Regions from separate parts of the Kluyvera sp. NPDC087067 genome, predicted to be linked through region 1. Evidence: predicted binding sites of a transcription regulator. Region 1 holds the regulator's gene; each other region holds the start of a gene.

Region 1 (5,423 bases):
TTCACCGACGGTGACCTGCGGCGAATCTTCGATAACGGCGTTGACGTCCGCACGCTCGGCATTGCCGACGTGATGACGCCAGGCGGTATTCGCATTCGTCCAGAGATGCTGGCGGTCGATGCATTGAACCTGATGCAATCACGTCATATCACCTGCGTATTGGTTGCCGATGGCGACCATTTGCTAGGTGTGATACATATGCACGACCTACTGCGCGCAGGCGTAGTGTAATCAAGGATATAAAGAATGAGTCATGCTGTCGCCCCGGTCGCCACCTGTTATGGCCCGGTGAGCCCACAATTTATTGCTAAGGCGGAACAAATTCGCCTGCTTATCCTCGATGTTGACGGGGTGCTCTCAGACGGCCTGATTTATATGGGCAACAACGGCGAGGAGCTGAAAGCCTTCAACGTGCGCGACGGTTATGGCATTCGCTGCGCCCTCACCTCAGGCATTGAGGTGGCGATTATTACCGGACGAAAAGCTAAACTGTTAGAAGACCGCTGCGCCACGCTCGGTATTAGCCATCTCTACCAGGGACAGTCGGATAAGCTCATTGCCTATCGCGAACTGCTGGCGAAGCTGGCGCTTGAGCCAAACCAGGTCGCTTACGTCGGTGACGATCTGATCGACTGGCCGGTTATGGCTGAAATCGGTTTGAGCGTTGCGGTTGCGGATGCACATCCGCTGCTGCTGCCACGCGCAGATTATGTCACCCGCATTGCAGGTGGTCGGGGTGCCGTCCGTGAAGTCTGCGACCTGCTGCTACTGGCGCAAGGGAAGCTGGAAGAAGCCAAAGGGCAATCGATATGAGTAAAACCAGACGTTGGGTTATTATTGTGCTGGCACTGGTGGCGCTTGTCCTCATCGGCCTGAATCTCGCCGATAAGGATGAAGTGAGTCCGCAAGCGCTCAACACCAGCGACCCAACCTATAAAAGCGAACATACCGACACGGTAGTTTACAGCCCGGAAGGCGCTCTGAGTTATCGGCTTATCGCCGAGCATGTGGAGTATTTTTCCGATCAGGCAATATCGTGGTTTACCCATCCGGTATTGACCACTTTTGACGCAAACAAGGTACCAACCTGGTCGATTAAAGCCGATAAAGCCAAGCTGACCAACGATCGCATGCTGTACCTCTACGGGCACGTTGAAATCAACGCGCTGACAGAAGATGCACAACTGCGTAAGATTACGACGGATAACGCCCAGGTAAACCTGATTACTCAGGATGTTGCCTCTGACGATCTGGTGACGTTATACGGAACAACATTTAATTCCAGCGGCCTGAAAATGCGCGGCAATTTACGCAGCAAAAACGCCGAGTTGATTGAAAAGGTTAGAACCTCTTATGAAATTCAGAAAAAACAAACTCAGCCTTAAGCTTGCGCTCGCCGGCACATTGCTGGCGGCCAGCCTGCCAGCCATGGCGCTCACCGGGGATACCGATCAGCCGATTCATATCGAATCCGATCAGCAGTCGCTGGATATGCAGGGCAACGTGGTTACCTTTACCGGCAACGTTGTGGTCACCCAGGGCACGATCAAAATCAACGCCGATAAAGTGGTTGTGACCCGTCCTGCGGATCAAAAAGGCAAAGAAGTGATCGACGGTTACGGTAATCCAGCGACCTTCTATCAGATGCAGGACAACGGCAAGCCGGTGAAAGGTCATGCCTCAAAAATGCATTATGAATTGCAGAATGATTTCGTGGTGCTGACCGGCAACGCCTACCTTGAGCAGCTTGATAGTAATATCAAAGGCGACAAGATCACCTATCTGGTCAAAGAACAGAAAATGCAAGCGTTTAGCGACAAAGGCAAACGCGTCACTACCGTTCTGGTTCCGTCGCAGCTGCAGGACAAATCCAAAGATCAGGCCCCGGCCCAGAAGAAGAGTAACTAATTCGTTATGGCGACATTAACTGCAAAAAATCTGGCGAAGGCTTATAAAGGCCGTCGCGTGGTGGAAGATGTCAGTCTGACCGTAAATTCCGGTGAGATTGTCGGTCTGCTTGGGCCAAACGGTGCAGGTAAAACCACCACTTTCTACATGGTGGTTGGGATCGTCTCGCGTGATGCGGGCAATATCATCATTGATGACGAAGATATCAGCCTGCTGCCGCTGCATGCCCGTGCCCGACGCGGGATTGGCTATCTGCCGCAGGAAGCGTCTATCTTCCGTCGTCTGAGCGTCTATGACAACCTGATGGCGGTGCTGCAGATCCGTGACGATCTGACTAAAGAGCAGCGCGAAGACCGCGCAAAAGAACTGATGGAAGAGTTCCACATCGAACACCTGCGTGACAGCCTGGGTCAGGCGCTTTCCGGTGGTGAACGTCGACGAGTGGAAATCGCCCGTGCGCTCGCGGCAAACCCGAAGTTTATCCTGCTGGATGAACCGTTTGCTGGCGTTGACCCCATCTCCGTTATCGACATTAAACGCATTATTGAACATCTGCGTGACAGCGGCCTTGGCGTACTGATTACTGACCACAACGTGCGTGAAACGTTAGCCGTCTGCGAACGTGCCTATATCGTCAGCCAGGGGCATCTGATTGCCCACGGTACCCCTCAGGAGATCCTACAAGACGAACATGTTAAACGCGTGTATCTTGGGGAAGACTTCAGACTCTGATAGGGTATGGATAACGACGTTAGTGGGAGAGATTCGTTCTGAACATGAAGCAAGGTTTGCAATTAAGGCTCAGCCAACAGCTTGCCATGACGCCGCAGTTGCAGCAGGCAATTCGTCTGTTGCAGTTGTCGACGCTGGAACTTCAGCAGGAACTCCAGCAGGCGCTGGAGAGTAACCCCCTGCTTGAGCAAACCGATCTTCACGAGGAAGTAGACACTCAGGAACCCGTTGATACCGAAACGTTAGACAGCGTTGATGCGCTGGAAAAGCCAGATATGCCCGAGGAGCTGCCGCTTGACGCCAGCTGGGACGAAATCTACACCGCCGGAACGCCATCAGGCACCGGTGTCGATTACCAGGACGACGAGCTGCCGGTTTACCAGGGCGAAACCACCCAGTCACTGCAGGATTATCTGATGTGGCAGGTAGAATTGACGCCGTTTACCGATACCGATAGAGCCATTGCCACTTCCATTGTCGACGCGGTGGACGACACCGGTTATCTCACCGTCACGGTAGAAGATATCCATGAAGGCATTGGCGATGATGAAATCGGTCTCGATGAAGTCGAAGCCGTCTTAAAGCGAATCCAGCGTTTCGATCCGGTTGGCGTTGCCGCCAAAGATCTGCGCGACTGTCTGCTGATCCAACTCTCCCAATTCGCACCGGATACCCCGCGTATTACCGAAGCCCGATTAATCATCAGCGATCATCTCGATCTTCTCGCCAACCACGACTTCCGTTCACTTATGCGCGTTACGCGCTTAAAAGAAGATGTGCTCAAAGAAGCGGTCGATCTGATTCAGTCACTCGATCCTCGTCCGGGGCAGTCGATCCAGACCGGTGAGCCGGAGTATGTGATCCCTGATGTGCTGGTGCGCAAAGTGAACGGTCGCTGGATGGTTGAGCTTAATTCCGACAGCATTCCGCGCTTGCAGATAAACCAGCACTACGCGGGCATGTGCAATAACGTCCGTAATGATGCCGATAGCCAGTTCATCCGCAGCAATTTACAGGATGCGAAGTGGCTGATTAAAAGCCTTGAGAGCCGTAATGACACGCTTTTGCGCGTGAGCCGCTGCATTGTTGAGCAGCAGCAGGCCTTTTTCGATCTTGGCGAAGAACACATGAAACCGATGGTGCTGGCCGATATCGCCCAGACCGTCGAAATGCACGAGTCCACCATTTCGCGTGTCACCACGCAGAAGTATTTGCATAGCCCAAGGGGCATTTTTGAGCTTAAGTATTTCTTCTCCAGCCACGTCAGTACTGAGGGCGGCGGCGAAGCCTCGTCCACGGCCATTCGTGCATTGGTGAAGAAGTTAATTGCAGCGGAAAATCCCGCAAAACCACTGAGCGACAGTAAACTGACCACCCTACTCTCCGATCAGGGTATCATGGTGGCGCGGCGTACCGTTGCAAAGTACCGAGAGTCTTTATCCATCCCGCCGTCAAATCAGCGTAAACAGCTGGTCTGACTCTACTGATAAGGAAGACACTATGCAGCTCAACATCACTGGACACAACGTCGAAATTACCGAGGCGATGCGCGAATTTGTTAATACCAAATTCGTGAAGCTCGAGCAGTATTTCGAGAGGATCAATCAGGTCTACATTGTGTTAAAAGTGGAGAAATTGACGCACATCTCGGATGCAACGTTGCACGTTAACGGCGGCGAGCTTCACGCTAGCGCGGAAGGCAAAGATATGTACGCCGCCATCGATGGCTTGATCGACAAACTGTCGAGACAGTTAAACAAGCATAAAGATAAACTAAAACAACATTGATTGTCCGAGCAGCCGCCCGATATGCTCCGTATACCGGGCGGTGCTTAGGTGAAATTATGACAAATACTGATTCAGCTCTACAACTGAGCAATGTCCTTAACCAGGAATGTACCCGCAGTGCTGTGCACTGTCAGAGTAAAAAACGTGCGCTGGAAATCATCAGCGAGCTGGCGGCCAAACAGCTAAGCCTGCCTCCGCAGGTGGTGTTTGAAGCCATTCTGACCCGTGAAAAAATGGGCAGTACCGGCATTGGCAACGGCATCGCGATTCCGCACGGTAAACTGGAAGAGGATACGACGCGCGCGGTAGGCGTTTTCGTGCAGCTGGAAACACCGATTGCCTTCGATGCCATCGACAATCAGCCTGTTGATTTACTGTTTGCGCTTCTGGTGCCAGCAGATCAGACCAAAACCCACCTGCATACGCTCTCTTTGGTGGCGAAACGTCTGGCGGATAAAACCATTTGCCGTCGTCTGCGTTCTGCGCAGAGCGACGAAGAGCTGTATCAAATCATCACCGATACAGAAACTCACGATGATGCGTAATGGACATCACATCGTACTGAGGAGAAACGGTACATGGTACTGATGATCGTCAGCGGCCGCTCTGGCTCGGGAAAATCTGTTGCCCTGCGTGCGCTGGAAGATATGGGGTTTTACTGCGTTGATAACCTGCCGGTGGTGTTGCTGCCGGAGCTGGCTAAGACGCTTGCCGACCGCGAAATCTCGGCGGCTGTCAGCATTGACGTGCGTAACATGCCGGAGACGCCGGAGATTTTTGAACGGGCAATGGAAAGCCTGCCGGATAACTTCTCCCCTCAATTGCTGTTCCTCGATGCTGACCGCAATACCCTGATTCGTCGCTACAGCGATACGCGTCGCCTTCATCCTCTCTCCAGCAAAAATCTGTCACTGGAAAGCGCCATCGATGAGGAGAGCAATCTGCTGGAACCGCTGCGTTCCCGCGCTGACCTTATCGTCGACACTTCCGAAATG
Region 2 (5,423 bases), on a different contig from region 1:
GCAGAACCGAGTCCAACCTGACCCACTATCGCTCACGTGGACAGGTGACGGGTTACAGCGTCGGTCTGTACGGCACCTGGTATGCCAACGAGGCGAATAAAACCGGTACCTATGTCGATACCTGGGCATTGTATAGCTGGTTTGATAACAAAGTGATGGGTGAAAAACTGGCCACGGAGAAATATAAATCCAGCGGCATTACGGCATCCATCGAGGCGGGCTATAGCTTCAAAGTGTCGGAAAATGAACGTAACAGCTACTGGATCCAACCAAAAGTGCAGGTAATCTGGATGGATGTCCAGGCCGATAACCACCGTGAAGCCAACGGCACACGGGTGAAAGATAAAACCGACGGTAATTTGATGACACGTCTCGGCGTGAAGGCTTATATCCACGGGCATCACCCGATTGATGATGGAAAATCACGTGAGTTCCAGCCGTTCATTGAAGCCAACTGGATCCACAACACTCAGACCACGCGGGTGAAAATGGACGACATTAGTAATGAAATGCGCGGTACGAAGAATATCGGTGAACTGAAGCTGGGCGTTGAAGGGCAGATTACGCCACGCCTGACCATGTGGGGGAACGTTGCCCAGCAGATTGGCGATAAAGGCTACAGTGATACGCAAGGGATGCTAGGCGTGAAGTACAGCTTCTGATTTGCAACCTAAGTGACTGACAACGCCTGACGGATACCGTCAGGCGTTTTTTTTCACCCTTTCAGCACTATTCCGGGCAAAAAAAAGCCGCTGATGATCAGCGGCTTTTCACAATCAAAGACGATAATTAGTCTTCTTTAGGACCACGATTCGCGCGTTTACGATCGTTTTCAGTCAGGTGACGTTTACGGATACGGATAGAAATTGGAGTCACTTCTACCAGTTCGTCGTCATCGATGAATTCCAGAGCCTGTTCCAGCGTCATTTTCTGAGCAGGAACCAGCGTGGTCGCTTCATCAGTACCGGAAGCACGCATGTTGGTCAGTTTTTTACCGGTCAGGCAGTTTACAGTCAGGTCGTTAGAACGACTGTGAATACCGATGATCTGGCCTTCATAAACTTCTGCACCGTGACCCAGGAACAGCTTACCGCGGTCCTGCAGGCTGAACAGTGCGAACGCAACTGCTTTACCCTGGCCGTTGGAGATCAGTACGCCGTTCTGACGCTGACCCACTTCACCCGGACGAACGTCGTCGTAGTGGCTGAAGGTGGAGTACAGCAGACCGGTACCGGAGGTCATGGTCATGAACTCTGAACGGAAGCCGATAAGGCCTCGGCTTGGGATCACGTAGTCAAGACGTACGCGGCCTTTGCCGTCTGGATTCATGTTTTTCAGGTCGCCTTTACGCTCGCCCAGTGCCTGCATAACAGAACCCTGGTGCTGCTCTTCGACGTCCAGCGTTACGTTTTCGAATGGCTCTTGTTTACGGCCATCGATTTCGCGGAAGATAACTTTCGGACGGGAAACCGCCATCTCGAAACCTTCACGACGCATGTTTTCAATCAGAACGGACAGGTGCAGCTCACCACGACCAGAAACGCGGAATGCGTCAGCATCCGGGGTTTCTTCAACGCGCAGCGCAACGTTGTGTACCAGTTCTTTCTTCAGACGGTCAAGAATCTGACGAGAAGTAACGTACTTACCTTCTTTACCACAGAATGGAGAAGTGTTGACGTTAAAGAACATGGTTACGGTTGGTTCATCAACAGACAGCGCTGGCAGCGCTTCAACATTCTGCGGATCGCAGATGGTGTCGGAGATGTTCAGCTCGCCCAGACCGGTGATCGCGATGATATCGCCAGCTTCCGCCAGGTCGCTATCGATACGTTCCAGACCCAGGTGGGTCAGGACTTTACCGACTTTACCGTTACGGGTTTTGCCTTCGCTATCAATGATAGTGATCTGCTGGTTTGGTTTCACTTTACCGCGTTTGATACGGCCGATACCGATAACGCCAACGTAGTTGTTGTAGTCCAGCTGGGAGATTTGCATCTGCAGTGGGCCATCCAGGTCTACGTCTGGAGCTGGTACATGGTCAACAATCGCCTGGTACAGCGGGGTCATGTCTGGCGCCATATCTTCATGGTCAACGCCAGCAATACCATTCAGCGCAGAGGCGTAAATGATAGGGAAGTCCAGCTGTTCGTCGGTCGCGTCGAGGTTAACGAACAGGTCGAATACCTGGTCAACAACCCAATCAGGACGTGCGCCTGGACGGTCAACTTTGTTGATAACAACGATTGGCTTCAAGCCGTGAGCAAATGCTTTTTTGGTCACGAAGCGCGTCTGCGGCATCGGGCCATCCATTGCATCAACAACCAGCAGCACGGAGTCTACCATGGACATGACGCGCTCAACTTCACCACCGAAGTCGGCGTGCCCTGGGGTATCAACGATGTTGATACGGTAATCATTCCATTTGATTGCGGTGTTTTTCGCGAGGATGGTAATCCCACGCTCTTTCTCCAAATCGTTGGAGTCCATCACACGCTCTTGTGTTTCAGCACGCGCATCAAACGTACCGGATTGCTGGAGCAGCTTATCAACCAGGGTAGTCTTACCATGGTCAACGTGCGCGATGATGGCGATATTACGCAAATTTTCGATCACAACTTTGCCTCGGGCATTAGAAATAGCGCGTTATTGTACACGGATTAATCGCACTACAAAACAGGATCACAGAGATCCTCCGCAAACAAGTATTGCAGAGTTTCTTTGTGATCGCTTTCACGGAGCATAAAAAGGGCACCTAATCGCAATTTGCACCAATATGGTGCTCAACAATCACAGATAAGCACTATAATGGTGCAAACAAGCTATCGTGGTGCAGCCCTTTTGCACTATGGTGCGCATGATAACGCCTTTTGGGGGTAATTTAAAAGTTGGCACAGATTTCGCTTTATATTTTTTAGGGCAACAACGCCACTTTATGCAGTGATAGAAGACCTCGTTACCACGACGACAATGAAAATTCCGGGAGATGTTAAGTATGTCCGCTGAACACGTTTTGACGATGCTGAATGAGCACGAAGTGAAGTTTGTCGATTTGCGCTTCACCGATACCAAAGGTAAAGAACAGCACGTTACGATCCCTGCTCATCAGGTAAATGCCGAATTCTTTGAAGAAGGCAAAATGTTTGACGGCTCCTCAATCGGCGGCTGGAAAGGCATTAACGAATCCGACATGGTGCTGATGCCTGACGCATCGACTGCTCTCATCGACCCGTTCTATGAAGAATCTACCCTGATTATTCGTTGTGACATCCTGGAACCAGGCACCCTGCAGGGCTACGACCGTGACCCGCGCTCCATCGCGAAACGCGCTGAAGAATACCTGCGTTCTACCGGTATCGCGGACACCGTACTGTTCGGGCCAGAGCCAGAATTCTTCCTGTTTGATGACATTCGTTTCGGCGCATCTATCTCCGGTTCTCACGTCGCTATCGATGATATCGAAGGCGCATGGAACTCCTCCACCAAATACGAAGGTGGTAACAAAGGTCACCGTCCAGGCGTGAAAGGCGGTTACTTCCCGGTTCCTCCGGTCGATTCTTCTCAGGACATCCGTTCTACCATGTGTCTTATCATGGAAGAGATGGGTCTGGTTGTAGAAGCGCATCACCACGAAGTGGCGACTGCTGGCCAGAACGAAATCGCTACCCGCTTTAACACCATGACCAAAAAAGCGGATGAGATTCAGATCTACAAATATGTGGTGCACAACGTTGCTCACCGCTTCGGTAAAACCGCGACCTTCATGCCAAAACCAATGTTTGGCGATAACGGTTCCGGTATGCACTGCCACATGTCCCTGTCCAAGAACGGCGTAAACCTGTTCTCCGGTGACAAATATGCGGGTCTGTCCGAGCAGGCGCTGTTCTACATCGGTGGTGTTATTAAGCACGCTAAAGCGATCAACGCCCTGGCGAACCCAACCACCAACTCTTACAAGCGTCTGGTCCCAGGTTATGAAGCCCCGGTTATGCTGGCCTACTCTGCCCGTAACCGTTCTGCCTCTATCCGTATCCCAGTGGTCGCCTCTCCGAAAGCACGTCGTATCGAAGTGCGTTTCCCGGATCCAGCGGCTAACCCATACCTGTGCTTCGCAGCGCTGCTGATGGCCGGTCTTGATGGTATCAAGAACAAAATCCACCCAGGCGAAGCGATGGACAAAAACCTGTACGATCTGCCTCCAGAAGAAGCGAAAGAGATCCCACAGGTTGCAGGCTCTCTGGAAGAAGCACTGAATGCGCTGGACGCAGACCGTGAATTCCTGACCGCGGGCGGCGTGTTCACTAACGAAGCTATCGACGCTTACATTGGTCTGCGTATCGAAGAGAACGACCGTGTACGCATGACGCCACACCCAGTAGAGTTCGAACTTTACTACAGCGTGTAATTGTTTTGAGTTGTTCAATCCAGCTAACGTTGCGTCATGACAAACTCGTCCTGACGTAACATCCTGGATGTTTCGTTGCCGTGGAAGCTTTCAGCCCATCTCTGGATGGGCTTTTTTCTCCACCAACCACCTGAACTTTCGCGCTTTTTAACCGTAAAAAGCTATAATGCACTAAAACAGTGCAAGCCTTTTCAGGAGACTGCTAAATGGCAACAGGCGCACTGCCCGATGCTGGGCAGATCCTCAATTCGTTAATCAACAGCATTTTATTAGTCGATGACGACCTTGCCGTTCATTATGCGAACCCCGCCGCCCAGCAACTGCTGGCGCAGAGCGCGCGTAAACTTTTCGGCACGCCGTTACCTGAGCTACTGAGCTATTTTTCGCTAAACATTGGCTTGATGCAGGAAAGTCTGCAAACCGGTCAGGGGTTTACGGATAACGAAGTCACCTTAGTCATCGACAGTCGTTCTCATATTCTTTCGCTTACGGCTCAACGTCTGCCCGATGGATTTATCCTGCTGGAAATGGCGCCGATGGACAATCAACGCCGCCTGAGCCAGGAGCAGCTCCAGCACGCTCAGCAAATCGCTGCACGCGATCTGGTGCGAGGGCTTGCCCATGAGATAAAAAACCCTCTGGGTGGCTTACGCGGCGCTGCACAGCTATTGAGTAAAGCCCTGCCCGATCCGGCATTGACTGAATATACCAATGTGATTATCGAACAGGCTGACCGTCTGCGTAATCTGGTGGACCGTCTGCTGGGGCCACAGCGCCCGGGTACTCACGTTAACGAGAGCATCCATAAAGTGGCAGAGCGGGTGGTGAAGCTGGTCTCAATGGAGCTACCGGATAACGTCACGCTGGTACGCGATTACGATCCCAGTTTGCCTGAACTGCCGCACGATCCCGACCAGATTGAGCAAGTTCTCCTTAATATCGTGCGTAATGCCCTTCAGGCATTAGGGTCAGAGGGCGGCGAAATTGTCCTGCGTACGCGAACCGCGTTTCAACTCACGCT
Region 3 (5,423 bases), 550 kb from region 1:
TTGATACCGCTACGGAAATTGGCGTGCTGGGGATCTCGGCCGCCAGCGCCTCCAGCGGGATGTCGATGTGGTCGATTATGGTGTTCCCGGCACTGTTTGCCAGCGGTATGGCGCTGGTGGATACGCTTGATAACATTCTGATGGTCGGCGCCTACGGTTGGGCATTCAATAAACCGCAGCGTAAGCTTTATTACAACATGACCATTACCGGCGCATCGGTCGTGGTGGCGCTGTTTATCGGCGGGCTGGAAGCGCTTGGGTTAATCATGGATAAGTTCGGTCTGAGCGGTGGCCTGTGGAGCGACGTGGCGCTGTTGAGCGATAATCTTGGCAACGCGGGTTTCGTGGTGATTGGGCTGTTTGCGCTGTGCTGGCTGGTGTCGATGGTGAATTATCGCTGGCGTAATTATGACGCGCTGGTGGTGCGGTAGGTTGGAATTGTGCCGTTCCCGGCGGCGCTCCGCTTGGCCGGGCTACAAATGACCCCACACGTTGCCTGAACGTAGCCCGTCCAAACGCAGCGCCGCCGGGGATACCGGTGACAAAGCCCCCCGCCTGCATATAAACGTAGCCCGGCCAAGCGAAGCGCCGCCGGGGAATACCGCTGACAAATCCAAAAAAAAAGCCCCGGGGCAGCGGGGCAAAAACCATGAGAGTTCGCGCTTCCTTGCGCTTTGGATTAAATCAAACAGTGGACAGAGACTCGACTTCTTAACTCACAAGCGACTTCAACAAACCAAAGGCTTCTTTCATCCGCTCTTCACTTACCACGAACGCCCGTAACTGCTGGCCTTCGTCGTAACCTTGCGCCAGCATGCCGTCGGCGCGCGTTTCAATCGTCCAGTTCAGATCCTGACGACGCGTTTCACCCGCCAGGTGCAGCGGCAGATCCGGTGTTTTCACCTTCACCAGCATATTCGGCAGCTTCAGCTCGCCAGACTGGCCGAGGATGTTCTTCGCCAGACACATGGCGCTCATCAAAATCGGTTGCAGGAAGGGCATCACCGTGCCGTTGATCTCCGCGCAATCACCCAGCGCATAGATATCCGGGTTGCTGGTTTGCAGCATACTATCGACTTCGACCCCGCGATTGATCTTAAGCCCCGCCATGCGGGCCAGCGCGGTTTCAGGGCGCAGACCGGTGGCGGCCACCACCGCATCAACTTCAACGTGGCGATTGCGGTCAAAGCTGGCACGAATTCCGGTGGCGGTCTGTTCCAGCGCCTGCAACTGACTTTTGAGCAGCAAATGAATGCCCATATCGGTCAGCCGATGTTGCAGACGACTGCTCACCTCCGGTGGCATCAACGACGCCAGAATACTGGCGGAATTATCGACTACCGTGACCGCTTTATCCGCGCGGCAGAAATCCATCGCCAATTCGCTGCCAATCAAACCACCGCCGATAATCAATACGCGTCTGGCATCCCGTAGCGTGCTCTGCGCGGCACCGAACTCCTGCTGGCTGTTGAGGGTCAGCATCAGCTCCTTGCCCGGTACCGGCGGGATGATTGCCGCCGCACCCGTTGCCAGAACCAGTTTGTCGTACTGCCATTGGTGATTCTGACTTCTCACCACATGGGCCTCGGCATCAATGCCGGTGACCCAGGTTTGAGGAAACAGGTTCAGGTTATACTGCTCGGCAAACTCGCCTGCGGTCTGCAAGGTGAGGTCGGCAGCGGTTTGCCCCCGGCTCACCACGTGGCTTAAATCCGGTTTGTTGTACTCGTCGATACTGTCGGCGGCGATGAGCGTCAGTTTGACGCTCGCATCCTGTTTACGAATGTTTTTCACCAGCTGGCGGGCGGCAAAGCCCGAGCCGATGATGACGATACCGTGATTCATTTTGCCTCCGTTGCCATCACATCAAAGACATCTTTACCTAATGAACATTCCGGGCACAGGAAGTTATCGGGGACTTCGCTCCACGGTGTACCCGGCTGAACGTCCTGGTTTGGTTCACCTTTCGCTGGGTCATAAACCCACTGGCAAACGCTGCACTGCATGCTTGGGCCGAGGTCGGCTGCGGCTGCGGCGGCACAAGCGCAGGCTTCTTTTACCGCGTCCGCTTTTGCCGTGGCTTCTGGCAGCGGCGCTAACGCCCACTGGCGCGCAATTTCACGACCGTGCTGACGGCACACTTCCAGCGCGTCAACGTCAGGGCGCCATTTGGCTTTCAGGCTCAGAGACATTTCCAGACCGGCATCCTGCAAACGCGTGGACAGACGGTCTACCGCACCGCCGCTCCAGCCGTGGGAACCAAAGGCGCTGGCGCGTTTGTTACGAAAACGCAGGCCGGTAATCTCCTCAACCAGACCGGCGATTTTCGGCATCATTACGTTGTTCATGGTAGACGTGCCGACCAGAACCCCTTTAGAACGGAAGACGTTGGTCAGAATTTCGTTTTTATCGCTGCGGGCAACGTTAAAGATTTTCACCGCCACGTTCGGGTCAACTTCGTTGATCCCTTGCGCAATCGCATCCGCCATCATGCGGGTATTATTGGACATGGTGTCGTAGAAGATGGTGATACGGTCTTCCTGATAATCCGCCGCCCATTTCAGATACAGTTCGACGATCTGAGTTGGGTTATCGCGCCACACCACGCCGTGGGACGTCGCAATCATGTCCACCGGCAGATTGAAGCCGAGGATTTCAGTAATTTTTGGCGTGACCAGACGGCTGAACGGGGTCAGGATGTTGGCGTAGTAGCGCTGGCACTGTTCGAACAGTTCGGTCTGGTCAACTTCGTCGTTGAACAGACGTTCGTCGCAGTAGTGCTGGCCGAAGGCGTCGTTACTAAACAGTACCGCGTCGCCGGTCATATACGTCATCATGCTGTCAGGCCAGTGCAGCATGGGCGTTTCAACGAAGATCAGCTGTTTGCCATTGCCAATGTCCAGAGTGTCACCGGTTTTTACCACGTGGAAGTTCCATTCCGGGTGATGGTGGTGACCGTTGATGGAGTCAATAGCGTTGGCGGTGCAGTAGATTGGCGTGTCCGGGATCTGCGACATTAACTCGGTCAGCGCACCCGCATGGTCTTCTTCGGCGTGGTTAATGATAATGTAATCGATATCCGCCAGGTCGATTTCACCGCGCAGATTCTGCACGAATTCGCGGCTGAATTTGTGGTCGACGGTATCAATCAGGACGTTTTTCTCTTCACGGATAAGGTAGCTGTTGTAGCTGCTGCCGCGCAGCGTTTTGTATTCGGTACCGTGAAAATCACGAACTTCCCAGTCACGTTGGCCAACCCAATGAATGTTATTTTTAACCAGAATAGACATAGCAACCTCAATATTTAATTCAGCGTTTTTCAAAAAAGATGTTTTGCTTATTGCAGGTGCTGTGCCAACTTTTTAATTTATTGATTTTTATAGATTAAATAAATTTTACCGCTTTAGGGTTAGTCAAAATGACTATGCTTAATATTGTCAATATGACATCATGTATTGTCAAAATGACTGTGAGGTAGCCATGAGCTTTTCCGTTGATGTGCTGGCAGGCATCGCCATTGAATTACAACGCGGTGTTGGTCATCAGGACCGTTTTCAGCGTTTAATCACCACGCTGCGCCAGGTGCTGGAGTGCGACGCCTCGGCGCTGCTTCGCTATGACGCGCGGCAGTTTATTCCGCTCGCGATTGATGGGCTGGCAAAGGACGTGCTCGGCAGGCGCTTTACGCTGGAAGGGCATCCGCGGCTGGAAGCCATCGCCCGTGCGGGTGATGTCGTGCGTTTTCCGGCCGATAGCTCGTTGCCCGATCCCTACGATGGCCTGATCCCCGGTCAGGAAAGCCTGAAAGTTCACGCCTGTATTGGCTTACCGTTGTTTGCCGGGCAAAACCTGATTGGCGCGCTGACGCTCGATGCCATGTCGCCGGATCAGTTTGACGTTTTCAGCAATGAAGAGCTGCGGCTCATTGCCGCACTGGCAGCTGGAGCGCTCAGCAATGCGCTACTCATCGAAAAACTGGAAAGTCAGAACATGCTTCCCGGCTCGGCTACCGACTTTGAGCAGGTGAAAGAAACGCAGATGATTGGCCTGTCGCCGGGCATTATGCAGTTGAAAAAAGAGATTGAGATAGTCGCCGCCTCTGATCTTAACGTGTTGATTAGCGGTGAAACCGGCACCGGGAAAGAGCTGGTGGCGAAGGCGATTCATGAAGGTTCGCCACGGGCGGTGAGTCCGCTGGTCTATTTAAACTGCGCCGCACTGCCGGAAAGCGTGGCCGAAAGTGAACTGTTTGGGCACGTCAAAGGCGCGTTTACCGGCGCCATCAGCAACCGCAGCGGCAAGTTTGAAATGGCCGATAACGGCACGCTGTTCCTTGATGAAATCGGTGAGCTATCGCTGGCGTTACAGGCCAAGCTGCTGCGCGTGCTGCAATACGGCGATATTCAGCGTGTTGGTGACGATCGCAGCCTGCGCGTTGATGTGCGCGTGCTGGCGGCCACCAACCGTGATCTGCGGGAAGAAGTCCTGGCGGGTAACTTCCGCGCCGATTTATTCCATCGCCTGAGCGTGTTTCCGCTTTCGGTGCCGCCGTTGCGTGAACGTGGCGACGATGTGGTACTGCTGGCGGGGTATTTCTGCGAACAATGTCGGCTACGTTTGGGATTGTCACGCGTGGTGCTGAGCGCTGGCGCTCGTGCACATCTGCAAAGCTACGCCTGGCCGGGGAACGTGCGCGAACTGGAGCATGCGGTGCATCGCGCGGTGGTGCTGGCGCGGGCGACGCGCAGCAGCGGTGAAGTGGTGCTTGAAGCCCAGCATTTTGCTTTTCAGGAAGGCGGGGCGAGCGCGGTGACGGCGCACGCGCCATTACCCGTTGCCACGGTAGGCAATCTGCGTGATGCCACCGAGCATTTCCAACGGGAGATGATTCGCAGTGCGCTGGAGACGCATCATCACAACTGGGCGGCTAGCGCGCGGGCGCTGGAGACAGACGTCGCCAACCTGCATCGGCTGGCGAAACGTCTGGGGCTGAAGGATTAAAGAATCCCGGCCTGGTAGAAGTTTTGCAGGTTGATTGCGCCCACCAGGCGGTGATTACCATCCACGACCGGGGCTGCGCTGATTTTGGCTTTCATCAGCTGTTCTTTGGCGTCAATTGCGCGCGCCTCGTCATTGAGCGTCACGCCGCCCTGAGTCATGGCTGCGGTGACGTTATCGGCAAGCGTGCCGCCGCCAACCAGCCAGCGACGCAGATCGCCATCGGTAAAGATCCCCTGCACTTGAGATTGGTCGTTGCAGACGGCGACCATTCCCATCCCGGTACGGCTAAGCTCCAGCATAGCGTCCATGACGCTTGCATGAATGGTCACCTGCGGCGTTTCAGCGCCCTGACGCATCAGATGGTGAACGCGGTTCAACAGGCGTGCGCCAAGGGCTCCGGCTGGATGTGAACGCGCAAAATC
Region 4 (5,423 bases), 540 kb from region 1:
AAAGGCAAATTCGACGTGCTCGCCCTGGGCCGCTTTCGCCATCAGTTCAATAAAGCTTGGGTGAACCAGCACGCCTGCGATGGCAATCGCCAGCGACATATTGGTTTTGAATTTTACCGCCGCAGAGGCGGCAACCATCAGCGGCAGGAAGAAGAATGCGCCATCGCCAATGACCGTTAAGATGGTGAGCGTCGGCGCACCCTTTGGCAGTACGCCGGTCATCTCCAGGATCATCGCCAGCAGCTTAACCATCGATCCGCCGATAATTGCCGGGATCAGCGGCGACATCGTGCCGATCAAGGCGTCGAGGATCCCCGCACCTATACGGCGCAAAGTCAGCTTCGGTTTGCCAACCGGCGCGGCGGGCTGCATCTCGTTTGGCAGCAGGCTGACCACCTCGCGAAAGGCCTGTGAAACGGTATTGCCAATAATCACCTGACACTGGTTGTCGTTACGTACCACGCCCATGACGCCGCTGATGTTCTTAAGCGTGGCGCTGTCGATTTGCGCGTCGTCTTTCACCACGAAGCGCAGGCGTGTCATGCAGTGGGTGACGGCGGCGATGTTGTCGACCCCGCCCAGTGCACCGACGATAGATTGCGCCAGAACCGCATAATTTTTAGACATCGGATTTTATCCTGTTTTATCAGTAGGGTACTTATCGTCCCTCGCCAGCAAGTCTGCGGGGATGAAACGCTGCATAGGAAACCGGTTCCACATAATCATCTTGTGTTTATTTTGTTGCATCAAGATCTAAATTTTGTTTTTAAATGATTCGTGAAACCGATCACAGGAAAGCGCGTGGCTGAAAAAATGAGCGCCACCGCAAATGCTGAAAATAGCCAAACGGTGCAGTACACTGCTGCCAAATAGAATTCTCAAGGATAACCATCATGACGACGATGCTGGAGGTGGCGCGACGGGCAGGCGTCTCGAAAGCCACCGTCTCCCGGGTGCTGTCGGGGAACGGCTATGTCAGCCAGGAGACCAAAGACCGGGTATTTTTGGCGATTGAAGAGAGCGGATATCGGCCGAATCTGCTGGCGCGTAATCTGGCGACCAAAAAGACGCAGACCTTAGGACTGGTGGTGACCAACACGCTTTATCACGGCGTCTACTTCAGCGAGCTGTTGTTTCATGCGGCGAGCATGACCGAAGCGCAGGGGCGGCGGCTGATTCTGGCAGACGGCAAGCACAGCGCCCAGGAAGAGCGTGAAGCGATACAATATCTGCTCGACCTGCGTTGCGACGGCATCATTATTTATCCACGCTTTTTAAGCGTCGACGAAATTGACGATATTATCGAACAGCAACAACGACCGGTGTTGGTGATTAACCGCAGGCTTAGGCGCAACAGCAGCCACTGCGTTTATTGCGATCAGAAATCCGCCAGTCAGCGGGCCGTGGAGACTTTAATTGCCCAGGGGCATCGGGACATTGCGTTTATTACCGGTTCACTGGATTCCCCAACCGGTATCGAACGCCTGGCGGGATACAAAGATGCGCTGGCAAAACACGGTATCGCGCTTCGTCATGAGCTGATTGTTGAAGGCAGGTGGACGCCGGCGACCGGCGCGGCAGGCGTCGATTTGCTGCGCGAGCGCGGGCTCGTCTTTAGCGCGCTGGTTGCCAGCAATGATGATATGGCCGTCGGGGCAATAAAGCGTCTGCATGACCACGGAATCAACGTCCCAGGGCAGGTGGCAGTGATTGGTTTTGATGACATCGCGCTTGCGCCCTATATGATCCCGTCGCTTTCCAGCGTGCGTATTCCGGTGACGGAAATGATTAAAGAGACCATCAACCGCCTTATTTTTATGCTCGATGGCGGTGATTTTAAATATCAACAAACCTTCCCCGGCGAGCTGATTGCGCGCGACTCGATTATTCCCGGCCCGCACGCCTGATCTCGTCAGCTGTCATCGTCATTTGTGTCGATGACAGCGCCATTCTTTGCTGACCTCCAAAAAAATCATTAAAAATCAGCCAACTAAAAGTTGGCTCGAATAATGCATTCTCTCGCACAATTCATTGTCATTGCTGGAGAAGTTGATGAACCGTTTCATCATTGCTGATGCGAGTAAATGTATTGGCTGCCGGACATGCGAAGTCGCATGCGTGGTTTCCCACCAGGAAGAACAGGATTGCGCCGCGCTGACGCCGCAATCTTTCCTGCCGCGTATTCACGTTATTAAAGGAATGGATGTATCTACCGCCACCGCCTGTCGTCAGTGCGAGGACGCCCCGTGCGCCAACGTCTGTCCGAACGGGGCGATTATTCGCGATAAAGGCTTTATCCACGTCATGCAGGAACGCTGCATTGGCTGTAAAACCTGCGTGGTGGCATGTCCTTACGGCGCGATGGAAGTGGTCGTTCGCCCGGTTGTCCGTAATAGCGGCGCAGGTTTGAAAGTCCTCGCCGAAAAAGCGGAAGCCAATAAGTGCGACCTGTGTTTCCACCGTGAAGCCGGCCCTGCCTGTATGGAAGCCTGTCCAACCCACGCGTTGTTCTGCGTTGACCGCGACAAGCTCGAACAGTTGAGCGCGGAAAAACGTCGTCGTACGGCGCTGGACGTAGCAACGTCTTTATCTTTCTAAAATCCCTTAATTTCTCTTTTAACAGGTCTGTTACTGATGAAAAAAATCACGAGTGTGTGCCCTTACTGCGGCGCAGGTTGCAAAATGAAGCTGGTTGTCGATAACGGTAAAATTATCCGTGCCGAAGCCGCTGATGGTAAAACCAACCAGAACGAGCTGTGTCTGAAAGGCTACTACGGCTGGGACTTTCTTAACGATACCAAGCTACTGACACCGCGCTTAACGCAGCCGATGATCCGCTATGAAAAGGGCGGCAAACTCACTCCTGTGAGCTGGGATGAGGCGATTCGCTACACCGCGAAACGTCTTGGCGATATCAAAGCCAAATTCGGGCCGCGCGCCATTATGACCACCGGGTCATCGCGCGGCACCGGCAATGAAACCAACTATGTGATGCAGAAATTTGCCCGTGGCGTACTGCATACCAATAACGTCGACTGCTGTGCCCGCGTGTGCCACGGCCCGTCGGTCGCCGGGTTGCAGGAGGTATTAGGCAACGGCGCGATGAGCAACAGCATTGGCGATATTGAAAACTCGCGCTGCCTGCTGGTGTTTGGCTACAACTGTGCGGACTCGCACCCGATTGTGGCGCGCCGCGTTATTAAGGCCAAAGACAAAGGCGCCAAAATTATCGTCTGCGACCCGCGTCGTATTGAAACCGCGCGGATCGCCGACCAGCATTTACAGATGCGAAACGGCAGCAATATGGCGCTGGTGAACGCCTTTGCCCACGTGCTGCTTGAAGAGAGTCTGTATGATAAAGAATACGTTGAACGATATACCACCGGGATTGAAGCATTACGCGACGTGGTAAAAGACTACGCGCCGGAAGCGGTAGAAACGCTGACTGGCGTCCCGGCGCAGCAGGTTCGTCAGGCCATGCGTACCTACGCGGCGGCACCTTCCGCCACCATCATGTGGGGCATGGGTGTCACCCAGTTCGGCCAGGCGGTGGATGTGGTGAAAGGGCTGGCAAGCCTGGCGCTGCTGACCGGCAACCTGGGGCGTGAAAACGTCGGCGTCGGCCCGGTGCGTGGGCAAAACAACGTGCAGGGCGCGTGCGATATGGGCGTGCTGCCAAATCAGTTCCCGGGTTATCAGGATGTGGTGGACGCTGCCGTGCGCGAGAAATTCGCCAAAGCCTGGGGCATTGACGCCAGCCTGATGGACGACAAAGTCGGCGTGCGTATTACCGAAGTGCCGCATCTGGCGATGGATGGGAAGGTGAAAGCCTACTACATCATGGGCGAAGATCCGCTGCAAACCGAGGCTGACTTAGGGCTGGTGCGCAAAGGTTTTGAAGCGCTTGATTTTGTGGTGGTGCAGGACATCTTTATGACCAAAACCGCCGAGCAGGCCGATGTGCTGCTGCCTGCTACCTCGTGGGGCGAACATGGCGGCGTCTTTACCTGTGCCGACCGCGGCTTCCAGCGTTTTGAAAAGGCCATTGAGCCGACCTATAACGTTAAGCGTGACTGGGAAATTATCAGCCTGATCGCAAGCGAGATGGGCTATCCGATGCACTACGACAATAACCAGCAAATTTGGGACGAAATGCGCGAGCTGTGCCCGCTGTTCTACGGCGTCACCTATGAAAAAATGGGTGAAATGGGCCACGTACAATGGCCGTGCCCGACGCTCGATCATCCCGGCACGCCCTATTTGTATGAAGGCAGCCAGTTCGACACGCCGGACGGCAAAGGCCATCTGTTCGCCGCGCCGTGGCGTGCGCCCGCTGAAACGCCGGACGCCGATTTCCCGCTGGTGCTTTGCACCGTGCGTGAAGTCGGGCACTACTCGTGCCGTTCAATGACCGGCAACTGCGCGGCGCTGCAATCGCTGGCCGATGAGCCGGGCTTTGTGCAAATCAACCCAACGGACGCGCAACGGCTGAACGTTCGGGATAAACAACTGGTATGGGTCTCCTCACGGCGTGGCAAGGTGATAAGCCGCGCGAGCGTCAGTGAGCGGGTTAACCACGGCAGCGTTTACATGACCTATCAATGGTGGGTGGGAGCCTGTAACGAACTGACTCAGGACAACCTTGATCCCATCTCCAAAACGCCGGAAACCAAGTATTGCGCGGTGAAGGTTGAGGCGATAGAGGATCAGAACTGGGCCGAAAACTACGCGCTGGAAAGCTATCAGTCGATGAAAACGCGTCTGAAAGTTGCGGCAATCGGGTAATCAAAATGAGCGCAAACGGTGTACAGATCCGCATCTGCGGCAAAGTTCAGGGAGTGGGGTTTCGCCCCTTTGTCTGGCAACTGGCCCAGCAGCGAGGCTGCGTCGGCGATGTCTGTAACGACAGCGCCGGGGTATTGCTGCGTCTGTACGGTGATGAAGTGGACTTTATCGCCGCGCTATATCAGCACTGTCCGCCGCTTGCGCGCATTGATAGTACCCACGTTGAGCCATTTGACTGGCCGACAATTCCTGTAGATTTTGTTATCCGCGAGAGTGGCACCGGGGCGATGAGTACGCAAATCGTCCCGGATGCGGCAACGTGCCCGGCCTGTCTTGCTGAAATGAACGATCCTTTAGAGCGGCGTTACCGCTACCCCTTTATCAACTGCACCCACTGTGGGCCGCGTTTTACCATCATTCACGCCATGCCGTATGACCGACCGTTGACGGTGATGGCGGCATTCCCGCTGTGTCCCGACTGCGAGGCGGAGTATCGCAATCCTTACGACCGCCGTTTTCACGCCCAGCCTGTGGCCTGCGCCAAATGCGGCCCGTGGTTAATGTGGCAACAAGGCGAGCAGCATTTAGAAAAAGAGGCGGCGCTTCAGGCGGCCATTTCCATGCTGAACGCAGGCGGC

What was found. The regulator sigma-54, encoded in region 1, starts transcription at its own class of promoters, with help from an activator protein. The targets are predictions, from matches to a motif close to GTTGGCACANNTTTCGCTNT.
Region 2: a site for sigma-54 is predicted at 2,885-2,904, ahead of glnA (glutamate--ammonia ligase). Genes of this name have one in related genera too.
Region 3: a site for sigma-54 is predicted at 3,340-3,359, ahead of norV (anaerobic nitric oxide reductase flavorubredoxin). Genes of this name have one in related genera too.
Region 4: a site for sigma-54 is predicted at 1,997-2,016, ahead of hydN (electron transport protein HydN). Genes of this name have one in related genera too.

The regions. Positions count from the first base shown of each region.
Region 1 covers NZ_JBIUZS010000002.1:677,031-682,453, forward strand. The annotation lists gene kdsD (arabinose-5-phosphate isomerase KdsD) at 1-231, shown strand, start outside; gene kdsC (3-deoxy-manno-octulosonate-8-phosphatase KdsC) at 247-813, shown strand; gene lptC (LPS export ABC transporter periplasmic protein LptC) at 810-1,385, shown strand; gene lptA (lipopolysaccharide ABC transporter substrate-binding protein LptA) at 1,354-1,908, shown strand; gene lptB (LPS export ABC transporter ATP-binding protein) at 1,915-2,640, shown strand; gene rpoN (RNA polymerase factor sigma-54) at 2,685-4,118, shown strand; gene hpf (ribosome hibernation promoting factor) at 4,141-4,428, shown strand; gene ptsN (PTS IIA-like nitrogen regulatory protein PtsN) at 4,485-4,973, shown strand; gene rapZ (RNase adapter RapZ) at 5,007-5,423, shown strand, end outside.
Region 2 covers NZ_JBIUZS010000011.1:13,072-18,494, reverse strand. The annotation lists gene ACIPDS_RS20455 (autotransporter outer membrane beta-barrel domain-containing protein) at 1-662, shown strand, start outside; gene typA (ribosome-dependent GTPase TypA) at 790-2,613, opposite strand; gene glnA (glutamate--ammonia ligase) at 2,993-4,402, shown strand; gene glnL (nitrogen regulation protein NR(II)) at 4,609-5,423, shown strand, end outside.
Region 3 covers NZ_JBIUZS010000002.1:129,974-135,396, reverse strand. The annotation lists gene ACIPDS_RS06065 (HoxN/HupN/NixA family nickel/cobalt transporter) at 1-431, shown strand, start outside; gene norW (NADH:flavorubredoxin reductase NorW) at 712-1,845, opposite strand; gene norV (anaerobic nitric oxide reductase flavorubredoxin) at 1,842-3,290, opposite strand; gene norR (nitric oxide reductase transcriptional regulator NorR) at 3,481-5,001, shown strand; gene gutQ (arabinose-5-phosphate isomerase GutQ) at 4,998-5,423, opposite strand, start outside.
Region 4 covers NZ_JBIUZS010000002.1:137,585-143,007, reverse strand. The annotation lists gene ascF (PTS cellobiose/arbutin/salicin transporter subunit IIBC) at 1-627, opposite strand, end outside; gene ACIPDS_RS06085 (LacI family DNA-binding transcriptional regulator) at 894-1,907, shown strand; gene hydN (electron transport protein HydN) at 2,053-2,598, shown strand; gene fdhF (formate dehydrogenase subunit alpha) at 2,635-4,785, shown strand; gene hypF (carbamoyltransferase HypF) at 4,791-5,423, shown strand, end outside.